DNA from 2 places in the Paenibacillus sp. Leaf72 genome. Region 2 is predicted to be linked to the other one. Evidence: a T-box and tRNA genes for the amino acid it is inferred to sense, from the RefSeq annotation. Region 2 holds a T-box; the other holds one or more tRNA genes.
What was found. The T-box of region 2 lies ahead of argS (arginine--tRNA ligase). A T-box ahead of a tRNA ligase gene usually reads a tRNA of that ligase, here a tRNA-Arg.
Positions count from the first base shown of each region.

Region 1: it has a tRNA-Arg gene. The T-box ahead of argS (arginine--tRNA ligase) is inferred to sense a tRNA for this amino acid. The anticodon was not compared.

Region 1 covers NZ_LMLV01000002.1:8,958-12,365, reverse strand. Annotated here, with positions in the region: gene ASF12_RS09410 (class I SAM-dependent methyltransferase) at 1-454, opposite strand, end outside; gene ASF12_RS09405 (hypothetical protein) at 499-1,020, opposite strand; tRNA gene ASF12_RS09400 (tRNA-Gly) at 1,328-1,398, opposite strand; tRNA gene ASF12_RS09395 (tRNA-Pro) at 1,405-1,481, opposite strand; tRNA gene ASF12_RS09390 (tRNA-Arg) at 1,506-1,582, opposite strand; tRNA gene ASF12_RS09385 (tRNA-Gly) at 1,589-1,663, opposite strand; gene ASF12_RS09380 (ABC transporter ATP-binding protein) at 1,860-2,702, opposite strand; gene nfsA (oxygen-insensitive NADPH nitroreductase) at 3,117-3,408, opposite strand, start outside.
Region 2 covers NZ_LMLV01000003.1:148,240-151,647, forward strand. Annotated here, with positions in the region: gene argS (arginine--tRNA ligase) at 1-1,240, opposite strand, end outside; T-box leader at 1,317-1,554, opposite strand; gene ASF12_RS10745 (L-lactate dehydrogenase) at 1,620-2,585, opposite strand; gene ASF12_RS35545 (EamA family transporter) at 2,986-3,408, shown strand, end outside.

The sequences.
Region 1 (3,408 bases), on a different contig from region 2:
CAAGCGCAGTGAACACCGGGTGCTCGACTGAAAATACAAAAGCTCCGCCTGGCGCCAAGCAATGATGGATTTTCTTGAAAAGGTCACCCAATTGCTCCACATAGTGCAGCGCAAGCGAGCTAATAACGATATCGAACTCCTCTGCTGGAAAATCGATGTCCTCAATCGCAAGCTGGCGATATTCAATCTGCTCATCGTCCGTCATTTCTTTTGCCCGTTCCAGCATGTTGCCCGAAAGGTCAATCCCAACAACCGAGCGGGCCAGCTGCTCCCGCGCATAGCGGCAATGCCAGCCAAACCCGCAGCCTAGATCGAGTACTTTTGTACCAGCCAGCTCCGGAAGCATTTGCCGAAAGAACGACCATTCTCCAGCGGCGTCCAGTCCCCCAATCGAACGAGCCATCTGGCTATAATTTGTGAAAAAAGAGGACTCATCATATTTGTTCTGCTTCAATATTTATCAGACCTCCATTACTTTAGGCGGAATGAGGGTAGAAATTATAAGATCGTTTCTGATGGACCTGATTTTTGATCTTCCATATCACCTAATATTTTTAAAGCAGCCTCGCTTCTTAGAACCAATTGCATGTTCTTTTTTAATATCTGGTCAAATTTCCGGGTAACACTAACCATTGGAAGCGGCATTTTGAAGGTAATGTTATTAATGTCTCCCGAAGAGGACACGTAAGATACGATATATACTTGCAACGTTTTCCCTTTTTTTGTACCGATGCCCGACATGCCACCTAATACCAGCCCTGCTGGACCAAAAATAAGTCCACCGACAATTCCACGGCCGATTACACTTTTTTGAACCTCTTCCATGTCCTTGTCTGTTGTCAGCGTTGATTCAAGAAAGTTAGCCAATGGAATTTTGAATGTGTTTTCCACATTTCTTTTAAAGCCTTTATAAGCATGCTCTACGATAATCAAAAATTCGTTATCAAATGTAATCTCCAGTTGCGCCTCTGGGTCCTTCAAATTCAATCCATCAACTAAACTTACAATCGCTTTTACCATTAACAATCATTCCCTTCGCTTCAAGTATGTAATTAACAAATTATACAACATTGCTCCGCTCTTTACCTCCACTTTTCTACAAATAATGACAATCCCACGCAGCGACCTAACAATGGATCAAAAATATCCCATAACAAAAAGCCTTGCATGCCGCAAGGCTTTCTTCGTAATTAGAGGCATTAAAACCAAAAAAGCTGAGATTTGCCCCACGATCTGCCCCATAGACCAAAAGTACTCGTCCGAATTTGAAAAAACAGCAAGCAAAAAACCCCTGCTGCACAAGGGTTTCAAGTCTTTCTCTTCGTTAAGCGGGTGATGGGAATCGAACCCACGCTATTAGCTTGGAAGGCTAAAGTTCTACCATTGAACTACACCCGCAAATAATGGTCGGGACGACACGATTTGAACATGCGACCCCCTGGTCCCAAACCAGGTGCTCTACCAAGCTGAGCTACGTCCCGACAGACGATTCTTTTGTAAAGAAATGGCGTGCCCTAAGAGATTCGAACTCCTGGCCTTTTGATTCGTAGTCAAACGCTCTATCCAGCTGAGCTAAGGGCACACAATATGGAGCGGACGACGAGATTCGAACTCGCGACCCTCGCCTTGGCAAGGCGATGCTCTACCACTGAGCCACGTCCGCATTATATTTCCGCCTGTATTTCTCAAGTATTTCATCGCGGCGACAAGTAATAATATATCATGTTGCGGAGGGAATTGCAACTGTTATTTGCTCTTTTTCAAAAAAAACTTTTTTCCTCGTGCTGAGCTTTCCTTCGCTGCATGTCTCGCCATAAAAACATCAAACCGTGCTCCTTCCAGCACGGTTTGATGACCAACTATACGACTCCAGCTAATGCCGGTTTCTTATCAAGAATGACTTTGGATGCAGCCGACTCGCCTGCGAGCGCATACGGCATGCACAGCGGAACACCGGTACGCGGATCAGGCATAATATCCGCTTCAATGTTAAACACCTCGCGCAAAATCTCCGGTGTCATAACCTGTTGCGGCGAGCCTTCGCCAACGACACTGCCTTTTTTAATCGCGATCATGTGATGCGCATAACGCGAAGCGTGGTTCAAGTCATGGACAACCATAACGACCGTCCGGTTATTAACCTCGTTAAGCTTCTCAAGCAAATGCAATACTTCGAGCTGATGCGCCATATCAAGGAACGTGGTTGGCTCATCCAAAAATAAAATATCCGTTTCTTGCGCCAAAGACATCGCGATCCAGGCACGCTGGCGTTGGCCGCCTGACAGCTGGTCAACCGGACGGTCTGCAAAATCAACCATTCCTGTCGCTTCAATCGCCCATTGAATAATTTTACGGTCATCCTTGCTCACAGAGCCGAAGCCCTTCTGATAAGGAAAACGTCCATACGATACAAGCTCAGATACAGTCAGACCATCTGGAGCAGTCGGATTTTGCGGCAAAATCGCCAGCTGCTTCGCCACTTCCTTCGTCGCTTGCTTATGAATCGACTTCCCATCCAGCAATACGCTGCCTGCAGATGGATTCATCAGACGAGCCATCGTTTTCAAAATCGTCGATTTACCCGAACCGTTAGACCCTACCAACGCAGTAATTTTTCCTTGTGGGATAGCAATATTCAGATCTTGAACGATTAACCGTTCATCATAAGCAATGTCGAGATTCGATGTTGTGAGGCGAATCATGTGACATGCACGCTCCTTCCGATGCCCGCTTATACGGGTTTTTTGCTGATTTTATTATATAAGGTGAAACGGTTGTCGCTATCCTCTGGCGGCGCGGCGCGTTTCATTCCGAAAAATATAGAGATAGGATAGCGTTAGGTTACCCTTTTCTATATTTCAAGGTGAAACGGCTGTCGCCGTCCTCTGGCGGCAAAGCTACCGTTTCGCGTTGAAAAATAAGCCCATTATAAGTGTGAAACTTATAAATGCTTATATTTTAAAAACACACGACTTATCATTCATTAAGCATGATAACTATTATCAGTATCATTCAATAATTAATGATAATCGTTCTCACGTATAAAGTCAATGAAAATAAAGCAATTGTTAAGGCTAAAATAAATTTGCACAGCCCAAACCCCGCCTAACGGCTTCTTATTGTTGCAAGAAGCCTTTGCTGCGGAGAAACTCGCCCATATGCAGACGCGGATGATTGATTTTGGCCGCCATTGATTCGGACCAGCTCGTATTCAGCTTTCCTTCTGACCGCTCCAGCATATACTGCCTAATCGTCTCGTCATACTCCCGAATGCCGCTTTCCACTGCTTTCTGATCATAGCTGTCTTCATGCAAAATCGCCTGCTGTGGCAATCTTGGACGCCTCAGCGGCGCTTGATCCGGCTCCCCCATGCACATTCCGAATACGGGGTACACATGCGATGGCAGC
Region 2 (3,408 bases):
CGACGGCGCCAATGCCAACCGCTTCGGCTACCTCGGCTTTGCCTGCAAGTGCTGGATTCTTTTCCTCTATTTTCTGCAAAGCCCGCTGTACCGCTTCATCCAGCACTTCTTCTAGAAATACGACCTTGCCGCGGCGGGTGGACATTTTTTGCCCGTCCAGCTTCATAAGCCCGAACGGGATATGCTTGCAGGCGGCTGCCCACGCAAAGCCCATTTTCTCAAGCACGAGAAACAGCTGGCGGAAATGCAGCGATTGTTCCGAGCCGACAACATACAGCAGCTCGCTGCCCTTCATCTCTTCATGGCGATAAATGGCAGTCGCCAAATCACGTGTCGCATAGATGGATGTGCCATCGGATTTGCGAATGAGGCAAGGCGGCAGCTCATGCTCATCCAGCCGGACGACCTGTGCGCCTTCACTTTCCTCCAGCAGCTGCTGCTCCTGAAGCTGCTGGACGACGGCGTCCATTTTATCGTTATAGAAGCTTTCGCCAAGAAAATGGTCAAAGCTGACGCCGAGCCGGGCATACAGCTTATTGAACTCCTTCAGGCTGTCGGCAATAAACTGGCTCCAGCAGCGAATCGCTTCAGCATCGCCAGCTTCCAGCTTGGCGAACCAGCTGCGCGCCTCATCCTCCAGCTCGGGGTGCTGCTCTGCCTCTTCGTGAAAACGCACATACAGCTCCAAATAGCCCTTAATGGGATCGGCTGCAAGCTGCTGCTCGTCGCCCCATTTTAGATAGGCGGTAATCATCTTGCCGAACTGCGTGCCCCAATCGCCCAAGTGATTGACGCTGACCGTCTCATAGCCAACCTTGCGCAAAATATGGTACAGCGCATTGCCGATCATCGTCGAGCGCAAATGCCCAATACCGAACGGCTTCGCAATATTGGGCGAAGACATGTCGATTATGACACGCTCTCCATTCCCTATAGCTGCATGCAGGAGGGTTCCGTTCTGCCAATCTGCAATAAGCTGCGCGGCTGCCAGTTCCCGATTCCATTTGAAATTCAAATAGGGGCCGGCAGCCCGAACGCTCCAGCTCGCATCTGCCAGCAGGGGCTCAAGCAAAGCAGCAATGTTAACGGGGCTTTGTTTCATCGTGCGGGCCAAAGTAAAGCAGGGGAAAGCAACATCGCCAAGCTCCTCATCGGGCGGATATTCCAGCAAGGGCCGAATATCCGCTTCGGGCAGATCCAGCGCTTTGGCCAATGCCAGCGCGATTTTGTCCATTAACAGCATCATCATCTTCCTCTCTAAAATAAATGTTCCGGCCAGAGTAGAGCAGCACGCCAAAAAGGCCCCGTCTCTAAAAATAAGAGACGAGGCCTGTTATCCCCGCGGTACCACTCTTGTTGCCGCCTCCGCACAGAAACAAAGAGGGGCATCTCGCCGTTGTAACGGTGCTGAACCGGACGTCCCTAGCATGATTGCTCGTTTCAGGCCGCCATCTCCCGGGTGCGCTTCACCTAATCGTCCATTGCCGGCTTCCACTGTCCCGGCTCGCTTGAAATGGCACCCATGTAGGTTACTCTCCCGTTCCTTGATGTTAATTAACAGCTATCATATCGGATACGATCAGAAAAATCAATCCGTTTTTAGTCGGCCAAGCTTGCAGCTATTCTTTCTCGGTTACGAGGCACAGGCTCTCAATCGCCTGGCGTATAATCGAGCATGAGCGCTCCATCAGCCGCTGCTCCCGCGTAGTCAGCTTGAGCTCGACGATTTCCTTAACCCCGCAGCGGGCGATGATCGCGGGGACGCCAGCGCATACTTGCTGCTGGCCATATTCGCCGTTTAATATCGCAGACACGGCAATAATGCGATGCTCATCGTTTAGAATAGAGCGGGTAATATGCGCCAGCGCATTGCCGATGCCAAAGCTGGTCGAGCCTTTGCGCGTATAGATTTCCCAGCCGGCATTGCGGGTCTGCTCCGCGAGCGCTCCGAGCTTCACATGCCCGAAGCGCTCGGGATGCTGGGCCAAAATATGCAGCAGCGGCTTGCCGCCAACCGTCACATGCGACCAGGCGGGAAACTGCGACTCGCCATGCTCCCCAAGCACATAGCCCTGCACGCTGCGGGCATCCACTGGAAAATGCTCGCAGAGCAGCGTCTTGAGCCGCGAGGAGTCGATGGACGTTCCGGTGCCAATCACTTGGCAACGCGGCATGCCGGACAGCTCCCACACGACATACGTCACAATATCCACAGGATTGGCGGCCGCTACAAAAATTCCGCTGAATCCGCTGTTCATAATGCGCGGAATCATCGTTTCATAAATCTCGCGCACCGTATGCAGCACATCAAGCCGATCATCGCTGCCGACGGGATACGCCCCAGCGCAGAGAAGGATAACGTCCACATCCCCGCACTGCTCCAGCGTTCCAGCAGCAACCTTTGTGCGGCCATGGACAAAGTCCATGCTGTGCGACAAATCGAGCGCCTGTGCATAGGCCCGGTCGAACGTGCGGTCAATGAGCAGCAGCTCATCGCAAATCGACTGGTTAATTAAGGCATACGCGCAGCTTGAACCGACCTGACCGACTCCTACAATAGCGACCTTGCGCGCTTTGTTTGCCATCCGTTTGCATCTCCTCCACCGTAACCTCGTTACGCTATTATATGCGGCATCCAGCCCATGATGTGACGGCTATGTTCAATCCATGTTTGTCTATGTCACATGGAAGCAAAAGCGTGAAAATATGCACATTTTGACCTGCCATCCTATGGCGGATAGAGCTTTGCTTTTCAACATATCCACAGAGTTATGCACATTATCAACAGAGTTCAAATGGAGTATTTTCCGCCACCTCCAATACTTATCCACAAGTGAACAGGGAGGATTGTCCACACTGTACAGGTCAGAAGTCCTAAGGTTGAATATAGATAAACCGCTTATTTTCGTACATTTACAATCTAACTTTCAGCTGTCATGATAGGGAAAGTATATGTGGGCAGACACAGATGGAGGAATGGAATTCATGTGGCTTGTATTATCCTTGCTGGCGGCGACGAGCTTTGGGCTGCGGGGGATTTTGTATCATTGGACGAGCCAGCAGGCGCTTAATCGCAATGCGCTGCTGTGTGGTGTATTTTTCTCAGGGGCGCTGATTACACTTGTTTGTACGCTGGCGACTGGAACATCTTTCACCGTTTCATCGCTTATTGGCGTGCAGATGGGACTGCTCTCTTTCGGCGCAAATGCGAGCATGTTCAAGGGCTTTGCCGTGGGCAAAGCCTCTATTGTTGCGATTTTGACCGCGCTTCCTTCGGCAATTGTCGTCGTTGTCGCCTTCGCGGTATGGGGCGAGACGCTCAATATGGCGCAGCTCAGCTCCTTTATTATCATTATTGCGGGTATATTGCTGGTGCGTTATTCCAATGATATTACCCGTGGCAATTTG